Regions from separate parts of the Rhabdothermincola sediminis genome, predicted to be linked through region 1. Evidence: predicted binding sites of a transcription regulator. Region 1 holds the regulator's gene; the other holds the start of a gene.
What was found. The regulator LexA, encoded in region 1, represses DNA repair genes until DNA is damaged. The targets are predictions, from matches to a motif close to CGAACNNNNGTTCG.
Positions count from the first base shown of each region.

Region 2: a site for LexA is predicted at 4,116-4,129, ahead of recA (recombinase RecA). Genes of this name have one in related genera too.

Region 1 covers NZ_JACFSZ010000022.1:1,464-12,612, reverse strand. The annotation lists gene HZF19_RS14965 (sodium-translocating pyrophosphatase) at 1-102, opposite strand, end outside; gene HZF19_RS14960 (hypothetical protein) at 239-376, opposite strand; gene HZF19_RS14955 (peptidoglycan-binding domain-containing protein) at 490-1,149, opposite strand; partial or broken gene heR (heliorhodopsin HeR) at 1,694-2,283, opposite strand; gene HZF19_RS14945 (vitamin B12-dependent ribonucleotide reductase) at 2,528-5,320, opposite strand; gene HZF19_RS14940 (esterase/lipase family protein) at 5,885-6,787, opposite strand; gene HZF19_RS14935 (pyrimidine reductase family protein) at 7,083-7,835, shown strand; gene nrdR (transcriptional regulator NrdR) at 7,829-8,296, opposite strand; gene HZF19_RS14925 (LysM peptidoglycan-binding domain-containing protein) at 8,403-8,876, opposite strand; gene lexA (transcriptional repressor LexA) at 9,194-9,835, shown strand; gene dapE (succinyl-diaminopimelate desuccinylase) at 9,847-10,914, opposite strand; gene HZF19_RS14910 (2,3,4,5-tetrahydropyridine-2,6-dicarboxylate N-succinyltransferase) at 10,918-11,149, opposite strand, start outside.
Region 2 covers NZ_JACFSZ010000023.1:3,552-14,700, forward strand. The annotation lists gene dapF (diaminopimelate epimerase) at 1-459, opposite strand, end outside; gene miaA (tRNA (adenosine(37)-N6)-dimethylallyltransferase MiaA) at 492-1,382, opposite strand; gene miaB (tRNA (N6-isopentenyl adenosine(37)-C2)-methylthiotransferase MiaB) at 1,406-2,788, opposite strand; gene recA (recombinase RecA) at 2,952-3,986, opposite strand; gene msrB (peptide-methionine (R)-S-oxide reductase MsrB) at 4,245-4,655, shown strand; gene thpR (RNA 2',3'-cyclic phosphodiesterase) at 4,689-5,189, opposite strand; gene HZF19_RS15170 (competence/damage-inducible protein A) at 5,216-6,451, opposite strand; gene pgsA (CDP-diacylglycerol--glycerol-3-phosphate 3-phosphatidyltransferase) at 6,471-7,112, opposite strand; gene rimO (30S ribosomal protein S12 methylthiotransferase RimO) at 7,109-8,392, opposite strand; gene HZF19_RS15185 (NUDIX hydrolase) at 8,438-8,974, opposite strand; gene HZF19_RS15190 (SMP-30/gluconolactonase/LRE family protein) at 8,988-9,902, opposite strand; gene HZF19_RS15195 (calcium/sodium antiporter) at 9,962-10,927, opposite strand; gene HZF19_RS15200 (FtsK/SpoIIIE family DNA translocase) at 10,934-11,149, opposite strand, start outside.

The sequences.
Region 1 (11,149 bases):
GTCGTTGCCGGGGTCGGCCTTCTTCACCACACCGAAGAAGAACGCGGCGAGCACCAGGCCGGCGAGGGCCGCGAGTGCGCTCACGTAGGGGACGGCGTCCATGCATCAACTCCTTGCAGGCAGCGCCGCACCGGCTCACCGGCCCTCGGCCGGCTCTCGGTTGGCCACGGCGCGTCTCGTCGGGACAGCACACGAGCCTAGGCGGTCGCACACCACCCCTCGCGCACGCTGGCCGGAATCAGGAGCGGGGGGACGCCGCGCCCGCCGCACCGGGCCCGAACCCGGTTCGCGAGAGGCGGTAGAGCACGTGCCGGGTGAGGGCCATGCCGGCCTCGACCAGCGGGTGCTCGAAGTCGTCGCGGGGGTCACGAGTCATGCCCAGCCGCTCCATGACCCGCTGCGAACGGCTCGCAGTCCTCCTGGCGTCAGGGCCGCAGGACGAGCCGCTCGGTGCGCAGCTCGGCCCGCCCCGCGGTCATGGGGTGGCGGTCAGCCCTGCTCGGGCGGGCAGCCCATCTCCAGCACCGCGGGCGCTATGCCGGCGCTGGCCGCGCCGCACGGTTCGTCGCCGAGGCTGGTCCACGATCCGTTCTCTGACTGCAGGATGTAGTGGAACGTGGTCGTGCTCCCGTTGCCCACCGTGCCGGTGACCCCCGCATAGCCGTCGGCGCAGACGTAGCCGGTGATCACGTCGCCCTGCGGGATGGCCGCCACCAGCGCCGTCGGGGTGCAGGGGGCCTGCCCGCCGGCGGTGGTGGTGGTCGTGGAGGCGGTGGTCCCGGTGGTGCCGCACACCTTCTTCCCCGCCTGAGCAGCCGCTTCGAGCGCCTTCGTGGTGGCCGCGTCCATCTCACCGTTCGCCGCCAGGCCCTCCGCCTGCTGGAACTCGACGATGGCGGCCTCCGTGTGCGGGCCGATGACCCCGTCCACTCCACCGGGGTTGCAGCCGACCTCGGTCAGCCACTGCTGGATCTGCTCGTCGTAGCGCACGCTCGCCGCGTTGCTGGGCACGACCGTCGTGCCGCTGGCCGCGGCCGTGGTGGTGGACGCGGACGACTCCTGCTTGTCCTTCCCGCAGGCGGCGAGGACCAGGACGGCGGCGGCGATGCCGGCTGCGATGGTCAAGCGACGTCGACGACTGGTGATCACGAGCCCCTCCCTGTGAAACGACGGCGGGACGCTACCAGCCGCCATCGGGCGACCGGGGGACCGATGGGCTCGCCGGATCGCACCGCCCACCGTTGAATTGCCTCAACGGGCCCTGGGCGCGGGACCCCGTGTGTGCTAACCGGGCACGCGCCCCCGTGATCTCGTCTACTCGGGAGCTCCCGCGCGAACAGCGGCCGTCGAGCGAGAAGACGATGCCCCACCTGCCCGCCATCCACCTCCCCCGGCGCTGCGCCATCGCTCTCGCGGCTGCCGCCGCGATCGCGGCCACCTCGGCGCTCGTCCTACTGGTCGCCTCCGGCGACCGTCACCCCGCCGGAGCCGCTCCCGTTCTGCACCAGGATCTGGACCGGGGCCGAGGACGACTACCCTGGTCCACCCCGCGAACTGGCAGCCCAGCGGGCGGCCCGGGCAGAGCGACTACGCCTGCGCGGACGAGTGGGCCGACATCTACTTCGACGACGACGTGGTCCGCACGGTCAAGGGGCTGAACATCAAGGCGAGCCTGACCATCGACTACGGCGAGCTACGCATCGGGCTCAGCTCGGCGTCGGGCTTCGAACCCTCCTACGACGCGCCCAGCCCCCGACCCGGTCAGCGTGGCGTGGGCCACGACGATGCCGTACACGAAGCCCGGCACCGTCGCCGCACCGACGACGTTGGTGGCGATGGCGATCCATGGCGCCAGCCCGACCAGCGTCCCGAACCAGAACGGGAGCATCGAGGTCCTGGGCCGCCCGGGCGGATTGGTGAGCTCCTGCACCCACCCGAAGAAGATCATCCCCACGTTCGCTCCCGCGATGGCGATGACCGCGGTGACGTCGGTGATCCCGCTGTAGAGCGCGATGAGCAACACCATGACCGTGGCGCTGAGGGCGTACTCGACCCAGCGGAAGCGGTTGATGCCCTGGCGCAGGTCGTGCTCGTAGAGTCCCCGACCCACCGTGGCGGTCGTCAGATGATCGACGGCCGCCAGAGCCAGGAACACGGCGAGGCCGGCCCGACCCGCACGTCGAGGATGCTTTCCGGTGCCGGCAGCGCCGTGCCGGGTGGCCCGGTCGGGAACGTCGACGTGATGGTGACCGCGAAGTGCCCAGCGAGGACCAGGATCAGCACTGCCTGCGCGCCGTGGAGCACCGCCAGCCCGACGTTCCAGCGACGCAGCCGGGCGAGACGTACCTCGGTCACACCGGCGGCGACGGTCGTGCGCTCGTTCACCGCCCGGGCCTCACCACCAGCATGACCGGTCTCTACCCAGCGATCGGCGGGCCACTCACCTCCAACCGAGCCCCACGAGTCGCGACCGGGTCCGGCATCGCTGACCGGACCCGGTCACCTCGGTCACTCGCCCGTGTCGAGCTCAGCTGCAGCCGCTGGTGGTGCCGCAGCTCGGGCAGGCGTGGCAGCTCCCGGCCCGCACCATCTGCACCCCGCACTGCATGCACATCGGCGCGTCGCTGTGGCGCACCTCCGGCTGGCGGGCCCCCACACCGGGCTCGACCCGGCCCACGAGCGTGGACGCCGACTCGATGGACGGTGGGTCGGCGGGCAGCTCACCCTGGCGGGTCTCGACGACGGTCTCCTCCACCCCGGGCAACGTCGGCTGGGTGCGCTCCGCCGTGGTGAGGATGTTCAGCTCGGCCCGCTCCTCGGGCGAGAGGTACATCACCGCCAGTTTGCGGAACAGGTAGTCCATCAGCGAGCTGGCGATGCGGATGTCCGGATCGTCGGTCATACCCGCGGGCTCGAAGCGCATACCCGTGAAGGCCTCCACGAAGCTGCGCAGCGGCACGCCGTATTGCAGGCCGTGGCTCACCGAGATGGCGAAGGCGTCCATGATGCCCGCCAGGGTCGAGCCCTGCTTGGAGACCCGCACGAAGATCTCACCCGGGCGGCCGTCGTCGTACTCCCCGACCGTCACGAAGCCCTTGCAGTCCGCCACTCGGAACTCGAAGGTGCGCGAGGTGCGCGAGCGGGGCAGCTTCTGGCGCACCGGCTCCTGCACGATCCGCTCGACGATCTTCTCCACCACCTGGGTCGCCGCGGCCGGGGCGTCGGAAGCTCTCTCCTTCTTCGCGGTGGCGAGCGGCTGGGCCACCTTGCAGTTGTCGCGGTAGATCGCGATGGCCTTGAGACCCATGCGCCAGGCGTCGATGTGGAGCTGCTCCACGTCCTCGACGCTGACCTCCTCGGGCAGGTTGACCGTCTTGGAGATGGCGCCCGAGATGAACGGCTGCACCGCCGCCATCATCTTCACGTGGCCGAGGTAGTGGATGGTGTTGTCACCCATCGAGCAGGCGAACACGGGCAGGTGCTCCGCCCGCAGGTCGGGCGCTCCGACGATGCTCTTGTGCTCGTCGATGTAGGCGACGATCCGGTCGATCTCGTCGACGCTGTAGCCGAGGGTGCGCAGGGCCCGGGGCACGGTCTGGTTGACGATCGACATGGTGCCGCCGCCCACCAGCTTCTTCATCTTCACGAGCCCCAGATCCGGCTCGACGCCGGTGGTGTCGCAATCCATCATGAGCCCGATCGTGCCGGTCGGAGCGAGGACGCTGGCCTGCGAGTTTCGCACCCCGTACTCGGATGCGATCTCGCAGGCCTCGTCCCAGCTGCGCTGGGCGGCGGAGAGCAGCTCGTGAGGGACGAGCTCCTCGTCGATCTCCGCCGCCGCGGCGCGATGCAGGCCGAGGACCCGCAGCATGTGCTCCTCGTTCTCCGTGTAGCCGGCGAACGGCCCCATGCGCACCGCGGTGCGAGCCGAGGTGGCATAGGCATGACCGGTCATCAGGGCGGTGATCGCCGCCGCCCACGCCCGGCCGGCGTCGGAATCGTACGGCAGGCCGAGGGCCATGAGCATCGCCCCGAGGTTGGCGTAGCCGAGCCCGAGCTGGCGGAAGCGGCGTGAGGTCTCACCGATGGCCGCGGTCGGGTAGTCGGCGTTGCCGACCAGGATCTCCTGGCCGGTGAACACCACCTCGACCGCCCGCTCGAAGCCCTCGATGTCGAAGGTGCCGTCCTCGTCGAGGAACGTGAGCAGGTTGAGGCTGGCCAGGTTGCACGCCGAGTTGTCGAGGTGCATGTACTCGCTGCACGGGTTGCTGGCGTTGATGCGGCCGGTGTTGCAGGCGGTGTGCCAGTGGTTGATGGTGGTGTCGAACTGCATGCCGGGATCCGCGCACTCCCACGCCGCCTGGGAGATCTGGCGCAGCAGGTCGCGGGCCCGGACGGTCTTGATGATCTCGCCGGTGGTGACGGCCCGCAGGTGCCAGTCGGCATCGTCGAGCACCGCTTGCATGAACTCGTCGGTGACCCGCACCGAGTTGTTGGCGTTCTGGTACTGGATGGAGGTGATGTCGACACCGTCGAGGCTCATGTCGAACCCGGCGGCCTCGAGGGCACGGGCCTTGCGCTCCTCGCGGGCCTTGCACCAGATGAACTCCTCGATGTCGGGGTGGTCGACGTCGAGGATCACCATCTTCGCCGCACGCCGGGTCTTGCCACCCGACTTGATCGTGCCGGCCGAGGCGTCCGCGCCACGCATGAAGCTCACTGGCCCGGAGGCGGTGCCACCGCCCTTCAGCAGCTCGTGGCTCGAGCGGATGCGGGACAGGTTGATGCCCGCGCCGGAGCCGCCCTTGAAGATCGTGCCCTCCTCCACGTACCAGTTGAGGATCGAGTCCATCGTGTCCTCGACGGAGAGGATGAAGCACGCGGACGCCTGCTGGGGCACGCCGGCCACCCCGATGTTGAACCACACCGGGGAGTTGAACGCCGCCCGCTGGGTGATGAGCAGGTACTTGAGCTCGTCGCTGAAGGTCTGGGCCTCGTCGTCGTCGACGAAGTAGCCGTCGCGGCGACCCCACTCGGTGATCGTGTCGACCACCCGATCGACGACCTGCTTGAGCGAGTGCTCCCGCTCAGGGGTGCCGAGGGTCCCCCGGAAGTACTTCTGGGCGACGATGTTGGTCGCGTTCTGGGACCAACCCACGGGGAACTCGACGTCGGTCTGCTCGAAGGCCACCGAGCCGTCTCGGTAGTTGGTGATGCGAGCATCGCGACGCTCCCACGCCACCATGTCGTAGGGGTGGACCCCCGCGGTGGTGAAGTGTCGGCGGATGCCGATGCCCGCTTGCTCCGGCGCCATGGCCATGGGCTGCTTCCTCCCCGGATCGGTTCCGTGTCTGGGCCTGTCGATGTGGCTCGGGGAACGCTGGGGGCTCTCCAGGTTACCGGCGGACGAGCCGGGAGCCGCGGGCGCGCCGTGTGCCACGCCGCGACGACCACCACAAGATGTTGTGGTCTGCCAGCCCCACGTGCCCCCCTGGCCACAAGATGTTCGGTGATTACATCACCGTAATTACGAGGTTGTCAACGGTTGATCCGCGAGTCGGGAGCCGTCGGAGCACAACGCCAGCAGACCGACGCGTGCTGCGGCGCGAACGAGCAGGTCAGGAGGTGTCCGCGCGGACTCGAGGTCGCTCGTCGAGCTCCCACTCCCCTCACGCGGTCCCCCAAGGAGTCGTCCTGCCAGCGAGAACGCAGACGCCTTACCACCATCCGCCGTCCGCGCCGCAGCCGTCGTTGCACGGATCAACCTACGAAGAACGGCCTGTGGGACAAAAGAGGTACAACCCTGTGAATTCGCGGTGGATTCTCGGTGACCACGTCCACAGGCTTGGGGACGCCCCGGCCGCGAGGCGCGCCGGCTCGCGTGTCAGCCGGTAGCCCGGGTCGAGCCCGGCGCCGCTGACCCCGCGACCGGGTGACGGCCCAGGGCGTGCTCGGGCAGCCCCACGACGGGCGATCCGTAACCGGGCAGACCCTCGGCCGCGCCGAGCTGATCGACGACGGACTGAGCGAGGCGACGGGACAGCACGATGGACAGGTGGCCGTGATCCTTGACCAGGATGTTGGTCGCCCGCAGCTCCGGCTCGAGGATCATCGCCCGGCGAGCCGGGACGATCATGTCGAGGTTCGAGTAGTACGCCACGAACCGGGTCGGGAGCGCACGGGCGCTGTAGCGCAGCAGCGTCATGACCTCCGAGTCCGGGCGCAACTGCAGCCCGCTCGCCAGGGGGCTCAGGGCCGCGAGCGGCGAGCCGTAGCTAGCCAGCCGCAACCCACCATGAGGTGAGGCGATGGTGATGCACACATCGACCCCCTCCAAGCCGAGCACCTGCACCGCATAGCGAGCGATGACCCCACCGAGGGAGTGGCCCACGAGATGGATGCGCTCCACCCCCAACCGTCCCCGGAGCTGCTCAGCGCACTCGGCGCATCGCTGCGCGAGCTGCGGGATGTCGGCGGCGAGCGGGTTGTAGTCGAACGCGTGCACCCGGGCGAAGCCGGCCTGCTCCAGGTAGCGGCGCAGGAACAGCCAGTTCGACTTGTTCGCCCCGTACCCGTGGACCAGCAGCACGGGCGTCTCGACGGTGCTCGGCAGCTCCTCGAGGCGGCCGACGTCGGCCAGGTCCGAGCTGGTGAACCCGAGCGGCCACATCCCCGCGGTGATGACCGTGGAGAGGGCCTCGCGCAGTTGACCGGCGTAGGACGCCGGTCGGCGCGCCGCGTGGAGCACCGCGCCGACCGGCTCGACCGCACGCTGCAGAGCCCCCATCGTCCTCCTCACCACTCACCACGCGCCGCCGGGTAGACCGCCGGACCCGACCGCTCACGCAGCCCGAACGGATTGGAACGGCGTTCTGCAGCGGGTTCTACCCGAGCATCGGCACCCGATCGCGGACCCTGGAGCCTCCGCAACGACATTGCAACACGGCCGAATCGGTCGCCCGGACCTCCCGACTTGCTCTGGCCGGCCGGCGGGGCATCCGCCGCCGGTCGGGCCCGTTGGGTTCGCTTGCGGTCGCGGGCGGAGCCGAGTGCTCCCGCCGGTCGCTACTAGCGTCGGCGCCATGCGGCAACTGCTCCCCGAGCCCGCTGGCGACGTCGACGGACCCGAGCTGTATCGCACCGACCGGCGGGCGCCGCTCGAGCGCCGGCCGTGGCTGGCCGTGAACATGGTGCAGAGCGCGGACGGCGCCACGGCGCTGGAGGGCCGCTCGGGTGGTCTCGGGGGCCCCGCCGACCGGGCCATCTTCACCGCCCTGCGCTCCATCGCGGACGTGATCCTCGTGGGGGCGGGCACCGTGCGAGCCGAGCACTACGGCCCACCACGCACCTCGGCCCGGGACCAACGCCTCCGCCTCGAGCGAGGCCAGGAACCGCACCCCCGCATCGCCGTGGTGTCGGGCCGGCTCGACCTCGACCCGGGAGCCCGGCTGTTCTCCGACCCGGCCCGGCGGCCGCTGGTGCTCACCATCGAGAAGGCTGATGCCGAGCGCCGAGCCCGGCTGGCGGCCGTGGCCGACATCATCGACGCCGGAGACACGACCTTCGACCCCCTGGCGGCGCTGGCGACCCTGCGGGAGACGGGAGCGGGAGTGGTCCTCTGCGAAGGCGGACCGGCCCTCAATGGCGAGCTGGTCAACGCAGGGGTCATCGACGAGCTCTGCCTGACGATCGCTCCCCTGCTCGTCGCCGGGCCGTCCCCCCGCTGCGCTCACGGGGCCGAGCCGCCGCAGCCGGAAGGTCTCGTGGTCTCACGGGTGCTCGAGGAGGACGGGTCGCTCTTCCTGCGCTACCTGCGCCGTGAGCTGGCTCAGTGACGCTTGGGGGCGGTCGACTTGGTGAGCAGCCGCACCTCGCGCTGGAAGTCGGCCGGGTCCTCGAACCCCTTGTAGACACTCGCGAAGCGCACGTAGGCCACCTGATCGAGCTCGCGCAGACCGTCCAGCACCGCGAGCCCGATCTGCTCGCTCGTGACCTCCCCACCGCCCAGCCGGAACCGGTCCTCGAGATCGGCCGCGAGCTCACCGATCTGCTCGAGGGTCACCGGCCTGCCCTTCGCCGCCGCAACCACACCCATCTCGATCTTCGAGCGGTCGAAGGGCACCCGGTCGCCCGAGCGCTTCACCACGACGATGGGCTGCTCCTCGTGGCGCTCGAAGGTCGTGAACCGATGACCGCACTCGAGACACTCCCGCCGGCGCCGGATCGTGGAGCCGTCATCGGCCATGCGCGAATCGACGACCTTGTCCTCGACACTGGTGCAGGCCGGACAACGCACGCCTTCGACGCTACCGCCGGCGATCTGCACAGCGCAGGCCCGAGGCGTGGCGAGGACGAGCACGCTCGGGCTGGCCCGCGCCGGGCGGTGAGCCGAGGGATGCCGCTCAGTCGGCGGGCGCATCGAGCAACAGCCGCTGACCCACCTGGATGCTCGCTCCGCCGTTGCGGTCGGCCAGCCGGTCCACCAGCGGGCGCAGGTCGCCCTCAGGTTGGAGCCGGCGCGCGATCGACCACAGGGTGTCGCCGGGTTGCACGACGTACATCTCTGCCCGGCTCGGAGCTACACCGGTGGGCGCCGGGACCGACGGGGCGCCGGAGTCGCGGGTCGGCCCGGCAACCTGGTGCCCACCAAGCAACGCTGCAGCGCCGATGGCCGCCAGGTACATGACGCCGGCGACCAGCACGAGGAGTGCCGCGGCCGCGAGCCGGCGGCGGCGGTAGACGGCCGCGGGTGCGCGCCTGGCCGCGCTGCGGCCACCAGGGATGACCCGCAGCTCGGGCCGGCGAGCGGGCGCGAGGCCAGGGGTGGGAACAGGTCGGGGGGCGACCGGGCGGTTGGGGACGATGACGGCGGCCATGGGACGAGTCTCCTCAGGGGGTGTGACACTTGCGCCGGTTCAACGCACGCCGGCACGGCACCACCCGCCCAGTGGAGGCCGCGGGAACAAGTGTTCCGGGAACGTGCGTTCGATCCATGGCCCTCATGGTGACACGAACATGCGTTCGGGTCAAGGGTGATCCCGAACAGGTGTTTGCACCTGTGCCTGGCTGTTGCTACGCTACGAACATCTGTTCGCAGCACCGCTGCGGCGCGACCACGAGTGGCACGACCACGAGTGGGCGTGTCCACGGGCGATCCGACCGCGGACGACGCGGCGAGGAAGGGAGACCGCCGATGTCACCGAGTCCGACCCAGCTGACCCGGCGCCAGCAGGACATCCTCGACTTCATCGAGCAGCAGATGCGTGATCGCGGCTACCCCCCGTCGGTCCGCGAGATCGGGGAGGCGGTCGGTCTCACCTCCCCGTCCACGGTGCACAGCCACCTGGCCACGCTCCAGCGGCTCGGCTTCCTCAAGCGCGACCCCACCAAGCCCCGGGCGATCGAGGTCCGCTACGACCCGAGCTCGGGCGCGCCCGACATCGACCGCCGCCCGGTCCGCCACGTCCCCCTCGTGGGCGACGTCGCCGCTGGCACCGACGTGCTGGCCCAGGAGAACGTCGAGGAGGTCCTCCCCCTGCCGGCCGACTTCTGCGGCGAGGGCGACCTGTTCATGCTCCGGGTCCGGGGTGACTCGATGATCGACGCCGGCATCCTCGACGGCGATTTCGTCGTCGCTCGGGCGCAGCCCGAGGCCGAGAAGGGCGACATCGTGGTGGCCGGCATCCCCGGCGAGGAAGCCACGGTCAAGACCTTCAACCGCAAGGGCGGCAGGGTGGTTCTCGTGCCGGCCAACGAGCGGCTATCACCGATGGAGCTCGATCCGGCCGACGTGACCATCTACGGGAGGGTCGTCACCGTGCTGCGCAAGCTCTGACCAGCCTGACCTCAAGCCCCGCGGCGGAGCAGGTCGGCGAGCGCCCCGTGCACCCGCTCGAGGTCGGCCCGCTCGACGTACTCGTCCCGGGTGTGTGCGATCGCCGCATCACCCGGCCCGAAGTTCGCGGCCGGGACCCCGCGAGCAGCGAAGAAGGCGACGTCGGTCCAGCCGAGCTTGGCCCGCACCGGCAACCCGTTGCGCTCGATCAGCGCGCCGAGCAGAGGGTGATCGAGCGCTGGCGCGGCTGGCGGCGCCTGATCGACCACCGTGAGCTCGTCACCCTCCTCCAGCCAGGGAGCGATCACCTCCCGTACGTGCGCCAGCGCGTGCTGCGGGGTGCGGTCCGGCGCGAACCGGTGGTTCACCTCGAGCACGACCCGGTCCGGCACGACGTTGCCCGCGACCCCACCCTCGACGGCCACCGCTTGCAGCGCCTCCCGGTATCGGCAACCCTGCAGCACCGGCCGACGCTCCTCGTAGCCCGCCAAGGCGGTGAGCAACCCGCCCAACCGGTGGATGGCGTTGCGACCCATCCACGGCCGCGCCGTGTGCGCCCGCTCCCCATGCAGCACGATCCGCAGGCGCATCGTCCCCTGACATCCCGCTTCGACCGCTGCCAGCGTGGGCTCACCCAACAAGGCCACGTCGCCCGCCAGCAGGTCCGGGCGCGCCGACCACACCTCGGCCAGACCGCTGTGCTCGGCCGCCACCTCCTCGCGGGCGTAGAAGACGTAGGTGACGTCGACCGCGGGCTCGGTGACCGTCTCGGCCAGATCCACCATGACGGCCAGGCCACCCTTCATGTCGGCGGCACCGAGCCCACGTAGCCGATCACCCTCGACCACGGCCGCCTCGTTGCCGTCGGCGGGCACCGTGTCGGTGTGGCCGGCCAGAACCACCCGGTGGGGCCGGCCGAGCTGGGTGCGTGCCACCAGGTTGTCGCCCACCCGGGTGACCTCCAGACCCGCCACCGCCCGGAGCCGGGCCTCGAGATGGTCGGTGATCGCGGCTTCGTGCCAGCTCACCGAGGGGATCTCCACCAGTGACGCCGCCAGCGCCAGCAGGTCCGAGCCCATGGGTCAGGTCGCGGCGCCGTGGGTACGGAGCACCTCGTTGAGCGCGGCCTTGTCGTGGCGCTCCCCCGGCTCGAGGTGCTTGACCACGAGCACGCAGGGCAGCCCGAACTCCCCACCGGGAAACGATCGCGGCCGGGTTGCCGCCACCGCGACGCACCACGGCGGGACCACTCCCCGGCCGAGCTCCTCGCCGGTCTCCGCGTCGATCACCGGGATCGACCCGGTGAGGATGCAC
Region 2 (11,149 bases), on a different contig from region 1:
ATCGAGCGTGCGATACCGCCCGTCGAGCTCCTCGGCCAGCGGGCCGGGCACCGGCGGGCCGTCCTGCGCCCGGCCCATCCCCACCGTGGCCACCGACTCGGTGGAGGTGCCGGCTCGGACCGCCACCTCACGGACACCCCCGTCGGTGCGCACCACCACCGTCGCCTGGTCGCATCCCCGCAGGCGGGTGAAGGCCTGGGCCAGGCATCGGATGCCGTTGCCGCTCATCTCCGCCCGGCTGCCGTCCGCGTTGTACAGGTGCATGACGAGATCGACGCCCGCGTCGCGGTCCTCGCCGGTCGGGATGGCACCGCGGATCAGCCCGTCGGCGCCGATGCCGGTGCGCCGGTGGCAGAGACGGCGTGCCAGCTCGCCGTCGACCTCGACCGCGCCGCCGTTCGCCTCGTCGAGCACGACGAGGAAGTCGTTGGCCAGTCCGTGGTGCTTGGTGAGCTGCACGAGTCTCCTCGATCGGTGAGTGGGCAGGCGGCTCAGTCTCCCAGCAGGTGGGCGAGCTCGCCCACCGGATTGTGCCCGGAGGAGGCGTCGATCCAGACGAGGCGGGGGTCGCGGCGGAACCAGCGGAGCTGGCGGCGGGCGAAGCGTCGGGTGCGGGTGATGGCCCGCTCCAGCGCCTCGTCGAGGGTGCCGTGGCCTTCGAGGTGCTCGAGCAGCTCCTTGTACCCGAGCGCCTGACGGGCGGTGCGCGACATCCCCCGCGGGTCGGTGGCGAGGCCGCGGACCTCCTCCAGGAACCCGGCGTCGAGCTGCTGGCGGTACCGCGCCGCGATGCGTTCGTCGAGTTCCTCCCGAGGGACCCGCAGCCCGATCAGGCAGTACGGCGAGGGCGGGTAGGTGTCGAGGCCGGGCCCGTAGGAGGAGAAGGGGCGACCGCTGCCGAGGGTGACCTCCAGTGCGCGCAGCACCCGCCGGCGGTTCGACGGCTCCATCCGCGCCGCGGCGGGCGGATCGAGCTCGGCCAGGCGTCGATGGAGACGACTCGTGTCGGCCTCGGCCTCCAGCTCCGCCCGCACCTGCGGGAACCGGCCGGGGATCTCCAGGCGGTCGACCACCGCTCGCAGGTAGAGACCGGTTCCCCCGACGAGCAGGGCCCGGTGACCCCGGGCCTCGATGGTCGCCAGCGTCTCTTGGAACGCCCGCTGGAACTCAGCCACCGTGAACTCCTGCCAGGGGTCCACCAGGTCGATGAGGTGATGGGGCACCTCGGCCCGCTCGGCCGGCGTCGGCTTGGCGGTGCCGATGTCCATGCCTCGGTACACCTGCATCGAGTCGACCGACACCAACTCCAGCTCCGGATACCGGCGGGCCAGCGCGAGCGCCACCGCCGACTTGCCCGAGGCGGTGGGACCGACCAACGCCACGTGGCGGGCCGGCGCGGCGCCGCTCAGCCGGCCACCACCGGGATGCGCCGGCGATGGCGGGGCGCCGCGGTCACCGCCAGCAGGTCGCCACGCAGGAAGTGTGCGCTGGCATCCGTGACCCGCACCCGGGCGAAGGTGCCCGGCCGCAGGTGCTCGGCGCTGCGGAAATGGACCAGCTTGTTCTGCCCCGTGCGCCCGGTACGCAGCGACGGGTCCTTCTTGCTGGGACCTTCGACCAGTACCAGTTCCTCGCGGCCGATGCGGTCCCGATGCCGGGCCAACGCGGAACGCTCGACGACGACTCGCAGCCGCTCGAACCGTTCGGCCACGACCTCCGGGGGCACGAACCGATCGGTGAGCGCAGCGGCCTCCGTGCCGGGGCGAGGCGAGAACACGAAGGTGTACGCGCTGTCGTAGCCCGCGGCGGCCACCACCTCGAGCGTGCGCTCGAAATCCTGGTCGGTCTCCCCGGGGAACCCGACGATCAGGTCGGTGGTGACCGCGAGATCGGCCACCGCGGCGCGCGCGGCCTCCAGCCGGCTGAGGTACCGCTCGGCCGTGTAGCCCCGGTGCATCGCCGCCAGCACCCGGTCGCTGCCCGACTGTAGGGGCAGGTGCAGGTGGGGACAGACGGCGGGGTGGGTGGCCATCGCCTCGATGGTCTCGGGCCGAAGGTCCTTCGGGTGGGGGCTGGTGAAGCGGACCCGCTCGATGCCCTCCACCCGCGCCACCGCGGCGAGCAACTCGGCGAACAGCGGCCGGCGCTTGGTGAGATCGCGACCATAGGAGTTGACGTTCTGGCCGAGCAGGGTCACCTCGACCACCCCTTCGGACGCCAGCCGCTCGACCTCCGCCACCAGCTCGTCCATGGGGCGGCTGATCTCCCGCCCCCGTACCGCGGGCACGATGCAGAACGCGCAGCGGTTGTCGCAGCCCACCTGGATGGTGACCCACGCCGCGTAGTCGACCTCCCGCTTCACGGGGAGCGCGGACGGGAAGGCCTCCGCCTCGTCGAGGGCCTCGTCCCAGATCTCCACCACCGGCCCCTCCCGGCGGGCGCGCTCGAGCAGCTCGCCGGTGCGGTGCACGTTGTGGGTTCCCACGACCACGTCGACGTGGCTGGCTCGCTGGCGGATGAGCTCGCGGTCCTTCTGGGCGAGGCAGCCAGCGACAACGATCTCGAGCTCGGGCCGGGCGGCTTTGGCCGCCTTGAGGTGCCCGAGGGCACCGTAGAGCTTGTTGTCGGCGTTCTCCCGGATGCAGCAGGTGTTGAGCACGACCACGTCGGCCTCGTCGGCGGAGCTGGCCGCCACGAGACCCTCGCCCTCGAGGAGACCCGCGATCCGCTCCGAGTCGTGCTCGTTCATCTGGCACCCGTAGGTGCGGATGAAGTACCGGCGATCCACCCGGTCCAGGTTAGGAGGCGCCACCTCGACCGGCGAGACAGCACCGACCTCCGCGGGGCCCGATCCCGATGACGGTGCCGCCCGCACCGGAACGGCCGCCACCACGCCGAGGGGGAGGCAGTGGCGACCGTCCCGGGGACGGCTCGCTGGCGACTGGTGGGACTCAGTCGTCGAGAGTGATGGGGATGTCGTCGGCCTCGGTCATCTCGTCCGCGGCGCCGATGCCCACCGCGCTGAGCACCCGGTCGGAGATCTCCATCATGATCTCGGGGTTCTCCGCCAGGAACTGCTTGGCGTTCTCGCGCCCTTGCCCGAGCTGCTCCCCCTCGTAGGTGAACCAGGCCCCCGACTTCTTGACGATGCCCTGATCGACCCCGACGTCGAGCAGCGACCCTTCACGGCTGATGCCCTTGCCGTACATGATGTCGAACTCGCACTGCCGGAACGGGGGGGCAACCTTGTTCTTCACCACCTTGACCCGGGTGCGGTTACCGATCACCTCGACCCCGTCCTTGATGGACTCGATGCGGCGGATGTCGAGCCGGACCGACGCATAGAACTTGAGCGCCCGCCCACCCGGGGTGGTCTCGGGTGACCCGAACATCACACCGATCTTCTCCCGGAGCTGGTTGATGAAGATGCAGATGGTGTTCGACTTGTTGAGGTTGGCGGTGAGCTTGCGCAACGCCTGCGACATCAGCCGCGCCTGCAACCCGACGTGGGAGTCGCCCATCTCACCCTCGATCTCGGCCCGGGGGGTGAGGGCGGCCACCGAGTCGATGACCACCACGTCGAGCGCCCCGGAACGGATGAGCATGTCGGCGATCTCCAAGGCCTGCTCACCGGTGTCGGGCTGGGAGATGAGCAACTCGTCGACGTCGACGCCGATGGCCCGGGCGTAGACCGGGTCCATGGCGTGCTCGGCGTCGATGTACGCGCAGATGCCGCCGTTGCGCTGCGCCTCGGCCACGACGTGCATGGCGAGGGTGGACTTGCCCGACGACTCCGGGCCGTAGATCTCGACGATCCGGCCCCGGGGGAGCCCCCCGACGCCGAGTGCCAGGTCGAGGGCCAAGGCGCCGGTCGGGATGGTCTCGACCGCCATGGCGCCCTTCTCGCCCATCTTCATGACCGACCCTTTGCCGAACTGCTTCTCGATCTGACCCAGGGCCATCTCGAGGGCCTTCTCTCGCTCCACCGTGCTCCCCTTTGCTGCTCTGACGATGCGTGCTGGGTGGCTGCGGATCGGCCCGGTCGCCCGGCGTACGCAGCGATCTGTGTGCGACCCTACCCGGGGGGTCTGACAGGAATGACGCCAACGTAATTGCGAACAGCCGTTCGATCAAGCATTCCCCGCCGGGACCCACGACCAGGGAACGACCCGGGCGGAGGAGGTGTTTCCCTGACCGCCACCGACGACCCCTCGACCGAAACCGGCCAGACCCAGAGGAGCGACATGGACGACACCGACCTGCGCCGACGGCTCACCCCCGAGCAGTACCACGTCACCCAGGAGGGCGGCACCGAACGGGCCTTCACCGGCGAGTACTGGGACTGCCACGACGACGGCGTCTACCGCTGCGTGGTCTGCGACGCCCCTCTGTACACCTCCGACACCAAATACGACTCCGGCACCGGGTGGCCGAGCTTCTGGCAGCCCATCGAAGGGGCCGTCGACACCCGTCTCGACACCAGCCATGGCATGGTGCGCACCGAGGTGATCTGCGCCTCCTGCGGGGCCCACCTGGGGCACGTGTTCGACGACGGCCCCCGACCCACCGGCCAGCGCTTCTGCATGAACTCCTGCGCGCTGCGCCTCGACCGCGACACCGACCCAACCGGAGCGGACCGCGCCAGCTCCCCGTGACCGTGACGCCCCGCCCGGGCGGGCCTCGCGCCCTCAGCGGGGCCGCAACGGCCGGCGGGCGATCACCTCGTGGATCGGGCCCTCGGCGGTGAGCGTGCTTCGCAGCAGCTCGACCTCCCGCACCGGGAACCGAGCCGAGAATGGGGCCCCGGCCAGCCCGCAGGCGGCGCGCCGACCCAGTCGGGCCAGGGTCAGGTGGCCGGTGAAGGGCCGGGGATCGGGGGGCTCCCCGATCCCCGCGGTGAGCGCCCGCACCGCCGCCGCCAGCTCGTCGAGGCCCTGCACCGGGATGGCCACCACGAAGCGGCCCACCCGGCTCACCGCCGGGCCCAGCAACGCCTCCGTCTCGGGCTGATCGAGACCGGCCAACGCCTCGGCGGCCTCCTCCGGGTCGGCCTCCCCCAGGAACCGCAGGGTCACGTGCCAGTGCTCGCGGCGGGTCCAACGCACCCCGGGATCGTCCGGTCGAGGGAGCGCGGCCAGCGCGTCGAGCACCTCCTCGGTCGGCTGCACGGCGATGAACAGCCTGGCCATACGGAGCCTCCCGGCGTCTCGGCGTCCTAGCGGCCCCGCAACGCTCGCCGGAGCATGTCCAGCACCGAGATGGCGGCGAACTGGCGGACCCGTTCCCGATCGCCGGGCAGGCGCACCATGGTCGAGCGGGTGTCGCCCTCCACGGTCACCGCCATGAACACGGTGCCGACCGGCAGACCCTCCTGCTCGGCCGGTCCGGCCACCCCGGTGACCGCCACCGCGCAGTCCGCGCCCAGCAACCGGCAGGCTCCCTCCGCCATCTCGACCGCCGCCTCGTCGCTCACCACCGGGCCCCGGCGCACCCCCAGCACGTCGAACTTCACCTCGCTGGCGTAAGAGACCACCCCACCCCGGAACACCTCGCTGGCGCCGGGCACCGCGGTCACCCGGGCGGACACCAGCCCGCCGGTGACCGACTCGGCGGCGGCGAGGGTGAGTCCCCGGTCTCGCAGCATGGCCACGACGACCTCCTCCATGGACTCGTCGTGGGTGCTGAATACCAGATCACCGAGGAGCTGCTCGAGCAGCTCGACCTCCGCGTCGAGGATGGCGTCGGCCTCGTCGAGGGTGGCCGCCTTGGCCGTGGCCCGGATCTTGATGCCCTCGATGCCGCTGGCGAGGAACGCCAGCGTGCACCGACCCGACCGATCGAGCTCCTCGATGCGTCCGGCGAGCATCTCCGCCAGACCCGACTCGGACTGGCCCCAGGTACGCAACACGCGGCTGCGGATCACCGCCTGCTCGCCGGCCCGTCGCCGCAGGTCGGGGATCACCGCGCCCGCCACCATCGCCTGCATCTCGTAGGGGACGCCGGGCACGGCGTAGATCACCTTGTCGCCCACTGGGCAGATCAGTCCGGGGGCGGTGCCGGGCTGCTGTGCCATCACGGTCGCCCCGACCGGCACCAATGCCTGGCGGAGGTTGTTGGCGGGCATCTCGCGACCGCGAGCGCCGAACATCGCCCTGATGCGCTCCTCCACCTCGGGGTCGAGCTGCAACTCGACCCCCATCACCTCCGCGATGACGTCGCGGGTGATGTCGTCGGGGGTCGGCCCGAGGCCGCCGCACACGATCACCGCGTCGGAGCGATCCAGCGCGATGCGCAACGCCTGCCCGATCCGCTCCCGGTTGTCGCCCACCTTGGTCTGGAAGTGCGAGTCGATGCCCGCGACGGCGAGCTGCTCACCGATCCAGGCCGAGTTCGTGTCCACGATCTGGCCGAGCAACAGCTCCGTGCCGACCGCAACGACCTCACAGCGCATCGCTCGACGCTCCCGCCGCTCAGCCGCCGGGCGGGTAGTGGGGGCCACCGGGATCGCGGGACATGGTCGTGGCTGCCCGCCGGCCGTCGAGCAGGTACTGGCCCCCGCTGACCAGGGCGAAGAACACCGCGGCCCACAGCAGCGAGTTGGCGATCCAGCGGTAGGGCACCAACCAGGGCATCAGGGCCGCGCCGACGGCCAGCGCCTGCAGGAACGTCTTGGCCTTCGCGCTCGGGCGAGCGGGCACCGCCAGCCCGTGGCGGGCGAGCTGCACCCGGAACAGCGAGATCGCGAGCTCGCGGGCCGCGATCACCACCACCGGCACCAGCGGGAAGGCGTCCGCGGCGACCAGGGCGAACATGGCCCCGAGCACCAGCACCTTGTCGGCCAGCGGATCGAGGAAGGCGCCGCTGCGGGTGGTGCCGTAGCGGCGGGCCATCAACCCGTCGACGAAGTCGGTGGCGGCGAGCACGGTCCAGAAGACGAAGTTGGGCCAGGTGGCCACGGTGTCGGCGATCATGGCGAACAAGGCCGGTGCGGCGAGCAGCCGCACGACGGTCACGAAGTTCGCCGGCGTGGCCAGCGCCGAGGGTCCGTAGACGGATGCGTGCGGGGGTGCCGGGGCGCTCGCCCGGCCCTCGCCCGGCTCCACGTCGCTCATGGCCCCGCCCCACCGCCCGCCACACCGGCAGGAGCCGGCGCCCCGACCGGCACCGCCTCGAGATCGGGACCTGCCGCGCCGGTGATCTCGACCTCGGCGAAGACGCCGACGGGGAGGTGCGAGGGCACGGCGATGACGCCGTCGATCTCGGGTGCCTCCCGGTAGCTGCGGGCCCGCCCCGGTGCCTCCACCAACACCTCGACACGGCTGCCGAGCAACTCGTCGCGTTTGGTCGCCATGATGGCGTCCTGCAGCTCGCGCAGCTCGGCCAGCCGCTCCGCCACCAGCGACGCCGGGACCTCGCCGTCGAGCCCGACCGCGTAGGTGCCCTCCTCGCGGGAGAAGGCGAAGAACCCGCACCAATCGAGCTGCGCCTGCTCGACGAACGCGAGCAGCGCGTCGTGATCGGCCTCCGTCTCCCCCGGATACCCCACGATGAAGTTGGTGCGCAGCGCGGCCGCGGGCTCCGACCGGCGGATGCGATCGATGCGCTCGAGAAAGCGGCGGGCGTCACCCCAGCGGCGCATGCGCCGCAGCAAGGGCGCCGACACGTGCTGGAGGGAGAGATCGAAGTAGGGCACGCCGGTGGCCACGATCGTGTCGATCAGCTCGTCGGACAGCTCGGCGGGATACAGGTAGAGCAGCCGCACCCAGTCGACCCGCCGGGCCGCCTCACGCACGAGCGGCACGAGCTGCTTGCGGCCCCGGCCCTGGTCGCGACCGTAGCTGGCGAGGTCCTGGGCGACCAGCACGACCTCACGGACCTCGAGCGCGTCGATCTCGGCCAGCACCTCGTCGAGGGTCCGCGACCGCTGCCGGCCACGGAAGCTGGGGATGGCGCAGAAGCCGCAGCTGCGGTCGCATCCCTCGGCGACCTTCACGTACGCCCAGGGAGCCGCCGCCGGCGGGCGGGGAAGGTTCAACAGGTCCAACGAAGGTGTCGCGGGCTTCGTGCCGATGGTGACCGGCACCCCGAAGCCGACGACCGCGTCGGCCTCCGGCAGCTCGGCCGCGAGCTCCTGGCCGTAGCGCTCCGCCAGGCAGCCGGTGACCACCAGCTGCGCGCCCGGCCGCCGGGCGTCGCCCAGCGCGAGGATCGTCTCGATCGACTCGGCCCGGGCCTCCTCCACGAAGGCACAGGTGTTGACCACCACCAGGTCGGCGTCCTCCGGTGCCGGCGCGGCGGCCATGCCCTCCGCCAGCAGCGTGCCGGCCAGCTTGTCGGAGTCCACCTGGTTCTTGGGACAGCCCAGGGTCTCCACCCAGAAGGTCCGCGCCATCCCCCGATCGTACCGGAGCGCCACCTGCCGCCCGCCGGAGCGGTGTCAGCGCAACCGACCGAGGGCGAGTGCGGTGGCCAGCCCGGTGAGCGACAGCCCGTCGGTCACCGCCCCCTGCGCCAGCAGCTCGACCACCCGATCCACCGGGACCCACTCCACCCGCTCGGCCTCCGAGGGATCGGTCGGCTCGCCGACGTGCACCGCGCCGCTCGCCAGGTACGCGGTGAACGACTGGTCGGACAACCCGTTGGTCGGGAACCAGCTGGCCAGCCGCTCGAGCGGGCCGGGCCGCCAACCGGTCTCCTCCAGCGCCTCGCGGGCCGCGGCCTGCTCCAGGCTCTCACCGGCGTCGACGCGCCCGGCGGGGATCTCCCAGCCCCAGGTGTCGGTGATGAAGCGGTGCCGCCAGAGCAGCAGCACCCCGCGGTCGGGGTCGTGCACGATGACCCCGACGGCTGGTGCGGTGGATCGCACCACGTGGTGCTCGAAGCGCCGGATCCCCGGCACCTCGACATCGACGAGCGTCAGGCGCAACCAGTCGCTGCGGTAGAGGGTGCGCTCGCCGTGGACCGTCCAGCGCATCGGTGTGGCTGGTTCAGAACGCGAGGGGTAGGCCCGGGCGAGGCCACTCGCAGGAGAACAGCTTGCCGGTGCCCGACGCGGTGATGAACGCGGTGCGGCCTCCGATACCTCCGAAGCAGATGTTGGTCACGATCGTGTCGGGGACCGGCACGTGTTCGATGGTCGAACCGTCGGGCGACACGCAGGTGATGCCGCCGTTGACGATGGTCGCCACGCAGACCCACCCGTCGCCGTCGACGGCCAGCGAGTCGAACAGCTGGCCCTCCGGGGCGTCGTGGAGCAGTTCGCCACCGTGCCTGCCCGGCGACGAGGGCGACGTCGCCACCCGACCGGGGCCCGTGACCTCCCAGGCCCAGAGGCGGCCGTGGTGGGTCTCGGCGACGTACAGGCGCGACCCATCGGGCGACAGGCCGATGCCGTTGGGGCTCTCGAGCCCGTGCACGACCCCCTCGATGCGGGAGCCGTCCGGGTGGGCGTAGAGCACGGCGGCCTGGGTCGAGTCACCGGTGACGCCGTGGTCGGTGAACCAGAAGCCGCCGTGCACGTCGAACACGAGGTCGTTGGGTGCGATGAGCGGGTCATCGCCGCAGGCGGTGTAGACCACACGCACCTCACCGGTGGTGGGATCGACCCGCTGGATCGAACCGCCCGCGTGGGCCGAGCCCGGGGACGGGACCAACCCGATGCCTTCCACCTCGTTCCAGTCGAAGAACCCCCCGTTGTTGCAGAGGTACACGGCCCCGTCGGGTCCGATGGCCGCGCCGTTCGGGCCTCCACCGCAGTCGGCCACCACCTCGATCGTTCCGCCGGGACGCACCCGGCTCAGCGTGCCCCGGGCGATCTCGACCAGCAGCACGCTGCCGTCGGGCATGGCCACCGGACCCTCCGGGAACCTCAGCCCCGATGCCAGCTCCACCAGCTCGCTCATGGCCGGTTCCTAGCACGCGGGAGCTCCCCGCGCTCACCGCCAGGGGATCAGCCCACGAGTCAGAGCACCAGGAGCGGGACCATGGCGGCGTAGAGCCCGAGCAGCACCCCTCCCTCGACCCGGTCCACCAGCAGCCGCCGGCCCATCACCACCCACGACACGGCGACCACGACGATCGACGCCACCGCAGCCCGCCGGGCGACCCCGGGATCGGCGAGTGCGCCGGCGCCGGCCAGCGCCACCACAGCTCCCACGGCGAGGCTGTTGACGAGGTTGGAGCCGAGGACGTTCCCCACGATCAGGTCGTCGTGGCCGTGGCGTGACGAGGCGATCGCGGTCACCAGCTCCGGCAACGAGGTTCCCACCGCCACCAGCGTCACACCCACGATCCCCTGGGAGATGCCGAGCCGCTCCGCCACGTCGGAGGCCCCGCTCACCAGGAACTGCGCCCCCACCAGCACGCCGGCGAGCCCCAGCACCACCCGCAGCAGCTCCCGCGCCCGCCGGCGAGGCGAGACACGCTCGTGGTCGGTCTCTTCCTGCACCTCGACGACGAGGCGTCGCTCGTCCTCCCGGTTGCGCAACGCGGCACGAACCAGCAGCCACACCGCCCCGGCGAAGCCGGCGAGCAGCACGGCGCCCTCGATCCGGTAGAGGCGACCAGCCATCACCATCACCGCGAACCCGACCGTAGCGGCCGCGCTGAGCGGGACCTCGCGGCGCAAGACCCGTGAGGTGACGCCCACCCGGCGCACGAGCGCCGCGCACCCGAGCACGAGCGCGAGGTTCGCGACGTTCGAGCCGAGGATGTTGCCGACCCCCAGGTCGACGTTGCCCTCGACGGCCGCCAGGCCCGACACGAACAGCTCCGGGGCGCTGGTCCCGAAGCCCATCACCACCACGCCCACGATCACCGGCGAGAGCTGCAGCAGGCGGGCCAGGCGAGCCGACCCCAGCACGAAGTGGTCGGCGGCCTGCGTGAGCAGGACCAGACCGGCGAGAACGGACGCGACCGCGAGGACCACGGGCGGTCAGCCGCTCTGGGCGGCCAGGACCTCGTCGAGCTCCTCGGGGGTCATGAGCACGGCGCGGGCCTTCGAGCCCTCCGAGGGGCCGACCACGCCACGCTGCTCGAGCAGGTCCATGAGGCGTCCGGCGCGCGCGAACCCCACACGGAGCTTGCGCTGCAGCATCGAGGTCGAGCCGAGCTGGGAGCGGACCACGAGCTCCATCGCCTGGAGCAGCAG